DNA from 2 places in the Clostridium sp. TJA032 genome. Region 2 is predicted to be linked to the other one. Evidence: predicted binding sites of a transcription regulator. Region 2 holds the regulator's gene; the other holds the start of a gene.
What was found. Region 2 encodes Rex, which represses fermentation and respiration genes when NADH is low (regulators of the CRP and FNR family bind a similar motif). Its sites were predicted from a motif close to ATTGTTAANNNNTTAACAAT; they were not measured.
Positions count from the first base shown of each region.

Region 1: the regulator Rex is predicted to act here: its motif matches at 1,267-1,286, upstream of adhE (bifunctional acetaldehyde-CoA/alcohol dehydrogenase).

Region 1 covers NZ_JBZEFB010000004.1:84,046-88,947, reverse strand. Annotated here, with positions in the region: gene AC4FRL_RS09835 (nucleoside recognition domain-containing protein) at 35-613, shown strand; gene AC4FRL_RS09830 (spore maturation protein) at 626-1,144, shown strand; gene adhE (bifunctional acetaldehyde-CoA/alcohol dehydrogenase) at 1,549-4,146, shown strand; gene AC4FRL_RS09820 (aminopeptidase P family protein) at 4,298-4,902, shown strand, end outside.
Region 2 covers NZ_JBZEFB010000003.1:42,574-47,475, reverse strand. Annotated here, with positions in the region: gene AC4FRL_RS08495 (ArsR/SmtB family transcription factor) at 74-433, shown strand; gene AC4FRL_RS08490 (heavy metal translocating P-type ATPase) at 486-2,666, shown strand; gene AC4FRL_RS08485 (redox-sensing transcriptional repressor Rex) at 3,134-3,772, shown strand; gene AC4FRL_RS08480 (short-chain-enoyl-CoA hydratase) at 4,034-4,816, shown strand; gene AC4FRL_RS08475 (acyl-CoA dehydrogenase) at 4,857-4,902, shown strand, end outside.

The DNA of each region.
Region 1 (4,902 bases), on a different contig from region 2:
TTATACAGAAATTACTTGTGATTTAGGAGGAGAGATGATTAATTATATATGGTTTGCAATTATAGCCTTAGGATTGATTTTTAGCATAATGACAGGCCAGGGAGAGTTGATTACAAAGGGGCTTACAGAATCTTCAGAAGGTGCAGTAAAGTTTATAATTTCACTAGTTGGAATTATGTGTTTTTGGTGTGGAGTAATGAAAATTGCAGAAAAAAGTGGACTAACTTCTAAGGTTGCAAAGTTATTAAATCCTATATTAAAAAGAATATTTAAGGAAAGTGCAGATAATGAAGAAGCAATGGGAGCTATTGTTATGAATTTAACGGCTAACATGTTTGGACTATCTAATGCAGCTACTCCTCTTGGGATTAAAGCTATGAGTGAATTAAATAAGATAAATAAAGAGAAAAAAGGAAGGGCTTCAAATGATATGGCCTTATTTTTAGTTATAAATGCTTCTTGTATTCAGTTAATTCCTTCAACAGTTATATCAATTAGAGCAGCAGCAGGTTCTAGTAATCCTGCTAGTATAATAGTTCCTGCTATTATATGTACCTTTATTGCTTGTTGTGTAGGAATTATGTGTTCAAAGATTTTACAAAGGTATTTTTAGGAGGAGAGAATTTTGTTTGCGAATAATATAGTTCCAATAATATTTCTTTTAATAATAGTTTATGGAATGTTTAAAGGGAGAAAGGTTTATGAATGGTTTATAGAAGGAGCAAAGGAAGGACTTATGGTATGCTTTAAAATCTTTCCAGCTTTATTAGCTATGATGATTGCTATAAGAATATTTAAGGATGCTAATTTACTTAATTATTTAAACAATCTTTTAGAACCTGTTGTATCTTTAATAGGTTTACCTAAGGATGTTGTTCCTTTAGTATTAATTAAACCTCTATCTGGAAGTGGAGCTTTAGGAGTTTATACAGAAATAATAAATACCTTTGGTCCAGATACTAGAGAGGGTTTAATTTCCTCTGTAATAATGGGTGGAACAGAAACAATATTTTATACAATAACAGTTTATTTTGGGGCTGTTGGAATAAAAAAAATAAGACACACTTTTTGGGCGGCTTTTATGGCAGATATAACAGCTATTATAATGGCAGTAATAATAGTAGGAATTTTCTTTGCTTTGTAATTTTTAAAAGTTAATTTTTTTTGAAAAGAGTTAACGAATAGTTTTTAATTTAAATATGAAAAGGCTATGTAAAGGATACAAAATATTACAGAAATCGTTTAACTAAAAAATAAAACTTTAAGGTTGATAAAAAAATCACAAAATAGTTAAAAAAATAACGAATTTTTGTCGAGAAAATGTAAAAAATGTTAAAAAAAGTCTAGATTTTTTTTGTTTATCATGATATTATAATCTCGTAAGGTTGGTAAAGAACTTGGAAAAGTAATTTATTACCTTTAAAAGCCAAAATAAATGAAAAAAAATTCTTAAATGGAATTTTATTAAAGTTAAAAACTTAACTAGTGCTTTTAATTAATTTTATATATTATGAAAATAAGACTAATCTATAAATGAGGTGGGTATCAATGAAAGTAACAAATGTAGATGAATTAATGCTTAGGTTAGAGAAAGTTAGAGCAGCTCAAAAAGAGTTTTCAAACTACTCTCAAGAGCAAGTGGATGAGATATTTAGACAAGCAGCTGTAGCGGCTAACAATGAAAGAATAAGATTAGCAAAAATGGCTGTTGAAGAATCAGGAATGGGAATAGTTGAAGATAAGGTTATAAAAAACCATTTTGCAGCTGAATATATATACAATAAATATAAAGATGAAAAAACTTGTGGAGTTATAGAAAAAGATGAGTCTTTTGGTATAACTAAAATAGCTGAGCCAATAGGTGTTGTAGCAGCAATAGTTCCTACTACAAACCCAACATCAACAGCTATATTTAAAGCTTTAATATCATTAAAGACTAGAAATGCTGTATTCTTTTCACCACATCCAAGAGCTAAAAATTCAACAATAGAAGCAGCTAGAGTTGTTTTAGAAGCAGCAGTTAAAGCTGGAGCTCCAAAGGATATAATAGGATGGATAGATGAGCCATCAGTTGAAATGTCACAAGTATTAATGTCAGAAGCTGATATTATATTAGCTACTGGTGGACCAGGAATGGTTAAAGCTGCTTATTCATCAGGAAAACCAGCAATCGGAGTTGGAGCAGGTAATACACCAGCTATAATAGATGAAACAGCACACATTAAAATGGCAGTAAACTCAATATTATTATCAAAAACTTTTGATAATGGAGTTATCTGTGCATCTGAGCAAACAGTATTAGTTGTTGATAAAGTTTATGATGAAGTAAGAAAAGAATTTGCTGATAGAGGAGCTTACTTCTTAAAAGATAAAGAGATAGATAAAGTAAGAAAAACAATTTTAATAAACGGTAATTTAAATGCTAACATAGTTGGTCAATCAGCATGGAAAATAGCTGATATGGCAGGTGTTAAGGTTCCAAAGGATACAAAAGTTTTAATTGGTGAAGTTGAATCAGTTGAATTAGAAGAACCATTCTCACATGAAAAATTATCACCAGTACTAGGAATGTATAGAGTTGCTAACTTTGATGAAGCTTTAGTTAAAGCTGAAAGATTAGTTGAACTTGGAGGATTTGGACATACTTCAGTTTTATATACTGACATAATGAAATCACAAGACAGAATTAAAAAATTCGGTGCAACTATGAAAACAGGTAGAACAATAATAAATATGCCATCAACTCAAGGAGCTATTGGAGATATCTACAACTTCAAGCTAGCACCATCATTAACATTAGGTTGTGGATCATGGGGTGGAAACTCAGTTTCAGAAAACGTTGGTCCTAAACATTTAATAAATGTTAAGAGTGTAGCTGAGAGGAGAGAAAATATGCTTTGGTTCAGAGTTCCAGAAAAAGTTTATTTCAAATATGGTGCTTTAGGAGTTGCTCTTAGAGAATTAAAAGATTTAAATAAGAAAAAAGTATTTATAGTAACAGACAACGTATTAGCAAGTTTAGGATATGTTGATAAAATAACAAGTGTTTTAGAAGAAATAGGTATAGATTTTAGAGTATTCTCAGAAGTTACTCCAGACCCAACTTTAGCTTGTGCTAAAAAAGGTGCTGAAGCAATGAGAAGTTACCAACCAGATGCAATCATAGCTCTTGGTGGAGGTTCACCAATGGATGCTGCTAAAATTATGTGGGTAATGTATGAACATCCAGAAGTTGCTTTTGAAGATTTAGCAATGAGATTTATGGATATAAGAAAGAGAGTTTACCCATTCCCAACTATGGGTCAAAAAGCTATGATGATTTCAGTTCCAACATCAGCTGGTACTGGTTCAGAAGTAACACCATTTGCTGTTATAACTGATGAACAATCAGGAGTAAAATATCCATTAGCAGATTATGAGTTAACTCCAGATATGGCTATTATAGATGCAGAACTTATGATGAATATGCCAAAAGGATTAACTGCTGCATCAGGTATAGATGCTTTAACTCATGCTTTAGAAGCTTACGTTTCAGTTTTAGCATCAGAATTTACAAATGGATTAGCTTTAGAAGCTATAAGATTAATATTTAAATATTTACCACAAGCTTATGCTGAAGGTACTACAAATATAAAAGCAAGAGAAAAAATGGCTCATGCTTCAACAATGGCTGGTATGGCATTCGCTAATGCATTCTTAGGAGTATGTCACTCAATGGCACACAAATTAGGATCAGAACACCATATAGCACATGGAGTTGCTAACGGAATCTTAATAGACCATGTAATAAGATTCAATGCTGTTGACAATCCAAGAAAACAAGCTGCATTCCCACAATACAAATATCCAAATGCTAAATGGAGATATGCAGTAATTGCTGACTACTTAGGATTAGGTGGAAAGAACGAAGAAGAAAAAGTTAATAACTTAATCAAAGCTATAGATAACCTTAAGAAAACAGTTGGAATCCCTGCAACAATAGCTGATTGTGGAGTTTCAAAAGAATCATTCTACGCTACATTAGAAAAAATGAGCGAAGATGCATTTGATGACCAATGTACAGGTGCAAACCCAAGATACCCATTAATAAGCGAAATTAAGCAAATGTACATCAATGCATTTGAAGGAAAAAAAGATAGAGTTTAATATATAGCTTTGAAATTAAGATAATAAAAAAATACCCTTTAGAATTTTTCTAAAGGGTATTTTTTTATTAAAATATAAATATGTATTATATGTTAAGATTTTCTATTCTAAATATGGTAAAATTTAATAAATAGGAATTGGAGGTATTAAAATGGATAAGAAAGTTTTTATTAAAAACAGAGAAAATTTATTAAAAAAATTAGATAATAATTCCTTAGTGGTTTTATTTGCTGGTAATGCAGTAAGAAAGACTGCTGATGAATATTTTCAATTTACTCCTAACAGAAATTTTTATTATTTAACAGGAATAGATGAGGAAAATCACATATTGATGATTAAAAAAATTAATGGGGTTACTGAAGAAGTATTATATATTTTAAGACCTAATTTAGAGCAAGAAAGATGGACTGGAAAAACTATTAGGGATTATGAAGCTAAAGAAGTTTCAGGAGTTTGTAATGTTAAATATTTAGAGGATTTTAAAGAAGATTTAAATGTAATATTTACGAATGGAATTTCAGAAAAGCTTTATTTAGATTTAGAAAGAGTATCTTTTGAGGAGGAAGTTAGTAAAAGTCAAAGCTTTGCAAAGGAAGTTAGAGAAAGATATCCTCAAGTAATTGTTAAAGATGTTTATGCTGATATAGCTTCATTAAGACAAATTAAATGTAAAGAAGAAGTAGAAGAAATTAAAAAGGCAGCACATATAACAGCTAAGGGTGTAGAACTTTTAATGAAAGAATGTAAGCCAGGAAT
Region 2 (4,902 bases):
TAGTAATTTAACATATAATAAAAATGAACATATGAACAGATGCTCATATATAAAAATAATAGGAGTCTTGTATATGAATAATAATAAAATAGAAAGTTGTAATTGTCTTGATATCCATGAGGATATTCTACGTAAAGTTAAGGAACATTTACCAAAAGAAGAAGTGCTTTATGAATTGGCAGAAATATTTAAGGTTTTTGGTGATTCAACAAGAATAAAAATATTATGTGCTCTTTTTGAGGGAGAAATGTGTGTATGTGATATGGCTGAGTTATTAGGAGTAAGTCAATCAGCTGTTTCTCATCAGCTTAGAGTTTTAAAACAAGCTAGATTAGTTAAGTTTAGAAGAGATGGAAAAGTAGTTTTTTATTCTTTAGCAGATGACCATGTTAAACATATATTTAATGAGGGATTAAATCATGTTTTAGAATAATTCAAAAGAAAAAATAAAATAATTATATTTTAATGAAAAGGAGGTATTTAAAATGAATGATATCAAACTTTATTTAGAAGGATTAAATTGTGCAAACTGTGCAGGGAAAATTGAGGATAAAGTTAATAAACTTCCAGAAGTTAAAGAAGCTGTACTTAATTTTTCAACAAAACTTTTACTTGTAACACCAAAAGAAGGTGTTTCAAAGGAAGGACTAGAAGAAAAGATAAAAAAAATAGTTTTAGATTTAGAGCCAGAGGTAAAAGTTTTAAAAAATAAAAGTGATATGAAAAATAATAGTCATGTTTGTGAAGATTCATGTTGTCATGAAGGTAGTCATAGTCATGCTCATAAGAAGGAAAGTAATAATTCAATTGCTGGCAATATAGATAAAAAAGAATTATTAAGACTTGCAATTGCCTTAGCTTTATTTATTATAGGAATGATAGTTAAATTAGATAAAACTTATGAGTTTATTATTTTTGGTATTGCTTATATTATAGCTGGTGGAGAGGTTCTTTTAAGAGCATGTAAAAACATTTTAAAAGGACAAGTTTTTGATGAAAACTTCTTGATGTCTATAGCTACAATTGGGGCTTTTGCCATAGGTGAGTTCCCAGAGGGTGTAGCAGTAATGTTATTTTATGAAGTAGGAGAACTATTCCAAGATTATGCAGTAAATAAATCAAGAAAATCTATATCTGATTTAATGAATATAAGACCAGATTTTGCAAATTTAATAGGTGAAAATGGAGAAGAGAAAAAAGTTTCACCAGATAAAGTAAGTGTTGGTTCAACAATAATTGTAAGAGCAGGTGAAAAAATTCCTCTAGATGGTATTGTGTTAGAAGGAGAAGGAACTCTTGATGTTTCAGCTTTAACAGGAGAATCACTTCCAAAGGAAGTTGATAAAAAAGATGAAGTTTTAGCAGGTTCTATAAATAAAAGTGGATTATTAAAAATAAAAGTAACAAAAAGTTTTGGTGAATCTACAGTTTCTAAGATATTAGATTTAGTTGAAAATGCAGGTAATAAAAAATCACCAACAGAGAAATTTATAACGAAGTTTGCAAGATATTATACACCAGTTGTAGTATTTTCAGCTTTAGCTCTTGCCATAATACCTCCTTTAGTTATGGGAGAAAGTTTTTCTCCTTGGATTTCAAGAGCTTTAATATTTTTAGTTGTTTCTTGCCCTTGTGCATTAGTTGTATCTATACCACTTGGTTATTTTGCTGGAATAGGTTTAGCATCTAAAAATGGTATATTAATAAAGGGTAGTAATTACTTAGAAGCTTTAAATAATGTAGAGAGTATAGTTTTTGATAAGACAGGAACTTTAACAAAAGGTACTTTTAAGGTTCATAAAGTACAAAGTACAAGCAATTTAAAGGATGAAGAATTATTAAAGTTAGGAGCTTATGCAGAGTATTATTCAAATCATCCTATTGCTAAGTCTATAGTTAGTGAGCTAAAAGAAAAAGTTGATAAATCTTTAATTTCAGATTATGAAGAGATTTCAGGTAAAGGAATAAAGGTTAAAATTAACAATGATATCTTTTTAGCTGGTAATTCAAAATTAATGGATATGTTTAATATAAAAATATCTAAAATAGATGAAATAGGAACTGTTGTTTACTTAGCAAATGAAAAAACTGAGTTAGGATATATAGTTATTTCAGATGAAGTAAAGGATGATTCTAAAGAAGCTATAAGTGGATTGAAGCAAATAGGAGTAAAGCAAACTATAATGTTAACTGGAGATAATGAAAAAGTTGGAGATAGTGTAGCTAAAGAACTAGGAATTGATAAAGCTTATTGCAGTTTACTTCCTCAAAATAAAGTTGAAAAGTTAGAACATATTTTTAAAGATAAAAGTAAAGGAAAAAAGATTGCCTTTGTTGGTGATGGAATAAATGATGCACCTGTTTTAGCTAGGGCTGATATAGGAATAGCTATGGGTGGTGTTGGTTCTGATGCAGCTATAGAAGCAGCAGATGTAGTTATAATGGATGATAAGCCAAGTAAGATAATAAAGGCAATAAAAATAGCTAAAAGAACAAATGCAATTGTATGGCAAAATATAATTTTTGCTTTAGGTATTAAGGTTATAATTTTAATATTTGGTGCTTTAGGAATGGCTAATATGTGGGAAGCTGTATTTGGAGATGTAGGTGTAACATTAATAGCTGTTTTAAATTCAAGTAGAATATTAAAGAGTAAAAATTTATAAGCGTGAAATTTGTCTAATGTTGTTGACAATGGTTAAATTTTTTGCTATCTTAATATGGTAAGAATACTTTCAGGCATAGGGTATAGATTGTAAATAATTCCCTTAAACTTTTATATTAAACATTATGAAATGTTTAAATAGGCTTGTGTGCACGTAGGGTTTTAGCCACGCAAGCCTTATTTTTTTTGTAGAAATTTATTAGATAAGTATAGATATGTTATAGATTACATAGTTTTAATAATATTAATTAAGAAAATAAAAATTTCTAATATTTGTAAAGAATACACAAAAATACATATATTTTTCATAGTAAAACCAAAAGAATGTTAAAATATAGACAAACTTTTTAGGGTATGATAATATTTTATAAGGTTAATTTTGTAATTTTATCATTAGATTTTAGAATATAGTCTAAAAAGTAATTGCTTTTTAAAAAAATAAAAATTTTAGAAAGAGGTGCTATTTAAATGGAAAAGAAAAAAGGCATATCTATGGCTGTAGTAAAAAGATTGCCTAAATACCATAGATATTTACAAGAGCTTATGGAAAATGATGTTGATAGAATATCTTCAAAAGAATTAAGTGAAAAAATAGGATTTACAGCTTCTCAAATAAGACAAGACCTTAACTGCTTTGGTGATTTTGGTCAACAAGGTTATGGTTATAATGTTAAGGAGTTATATAATAACATAGGAAATATTTTAGGCCTTAATAGAGATTATAATACAGTTATAATCGGTGCGGGAAATATAGGTCAGGCTATTGCAAATTACAATAGTTTTAATAAATTAGGCTTTAAATTAAAAGGTATTTTTGATGCTAATCCAAGAATGTTTGGCATAAAAATAAGAGATATTGAGATACAGGATGTTGAAAATTTAAAAGATTTCGTGAAAGAAAATGATATAGAAATAGGAATAATTTGTGTTCCTAGAACTAATGCACAAAAGGTATGTAATGACTTAGTTGAAGGTGGAATAAAAGGTATATGGAACTTTGCGCCTTTAGACTTAAATGTTCCTAAAAATGTAAAAGTTGAGAATGTACATTTAAGCGAAAGTATGATGACTTTAGTGTATCTTTTAAATCATAATGACGTAAAATAAATTGGATTTATTTTATAAAAATTTGTTTAAAATGGAAAATTAGTATTAGATTTTCAAAAAAATATATTGAAAAATTTACTATTAAGTTTTATAATTTAATTGAAGTACAGGGTACTTCAATTATTTTTTTGCCTTTGCTTGTTACAAAATTAACAATTAATTATGTGAAAGTTTAGGATAATAATGGTTATATTGTTATAAATTACTTTAAAAGTCATTTACAACCGTATATCCGCTATGGTATATGAGGGAGGAAATAAAATGGAATTAAATAATGTAATCTTTGAAAAGCAAGGAAACATCGGAGTTTTAACAATTAACAGACCTAAAGCATTAAATGCACTAAACTCAGAGACACTAAAAGATTTAAATACTGCTATAGAAAATATAGAAAAAGATGATGATTTGTATGTTGTTATTTTAACAGGCGCTGGAGATAAAGCTTTTGTTGCAGGTGCTGATATAGCAGAAATGAAAGACTTAAATGAAGAAGAGGGTAAAGAATTTGGATTATTAGGAAATAAGGTATTTAGAAGATTAGAGAATTTAGACAAGCCTGTCATTGCAGCAATTAATGGTTTTGCTTTAGGTGGTGGATGTGAAATTTCTATGTCTTGTGATATAAGAATAGCTTCTTCAAAAGCTAAATTTGCTCAACCAGAAGTTGGTTTAGGTATAACACCAGGTTTTGGTGGAACTCAAAGATTACCAAGAATAGTTGGACAAGGCAAAGCTAAAGAACTTATTTATACAGGAGATATTATAAAAGCTGATGAAGCTTTAAGAATTGGGTTAGTAGATAAAGTTGTTGAACCAGAAAAATTAATGGAGGAAGCAATGACTTTAGCAAAAAAAATAGCTAATAATGCACCAATAGCTGTTAAGTTATGTAAAGATGCAATTAATAGAGGTATTCAAGTTGATATAGATTCAGCTGTAGCTATAGAAGCTGGAGATTTCGGAAAATGTTTCTCTACAGAAGACCAAAAAGAAGGAATGAGTGCTTTTTTAGAGAGAAGAGAAAAAACTTTTAAAAATAAATAATTTTTAAAATGGTTGTATGGATTTAAGGAGGGTAATTAAAATGAACTTTCAATTAACAAGAGAACAAGAATTAGTTAAGCAAATGG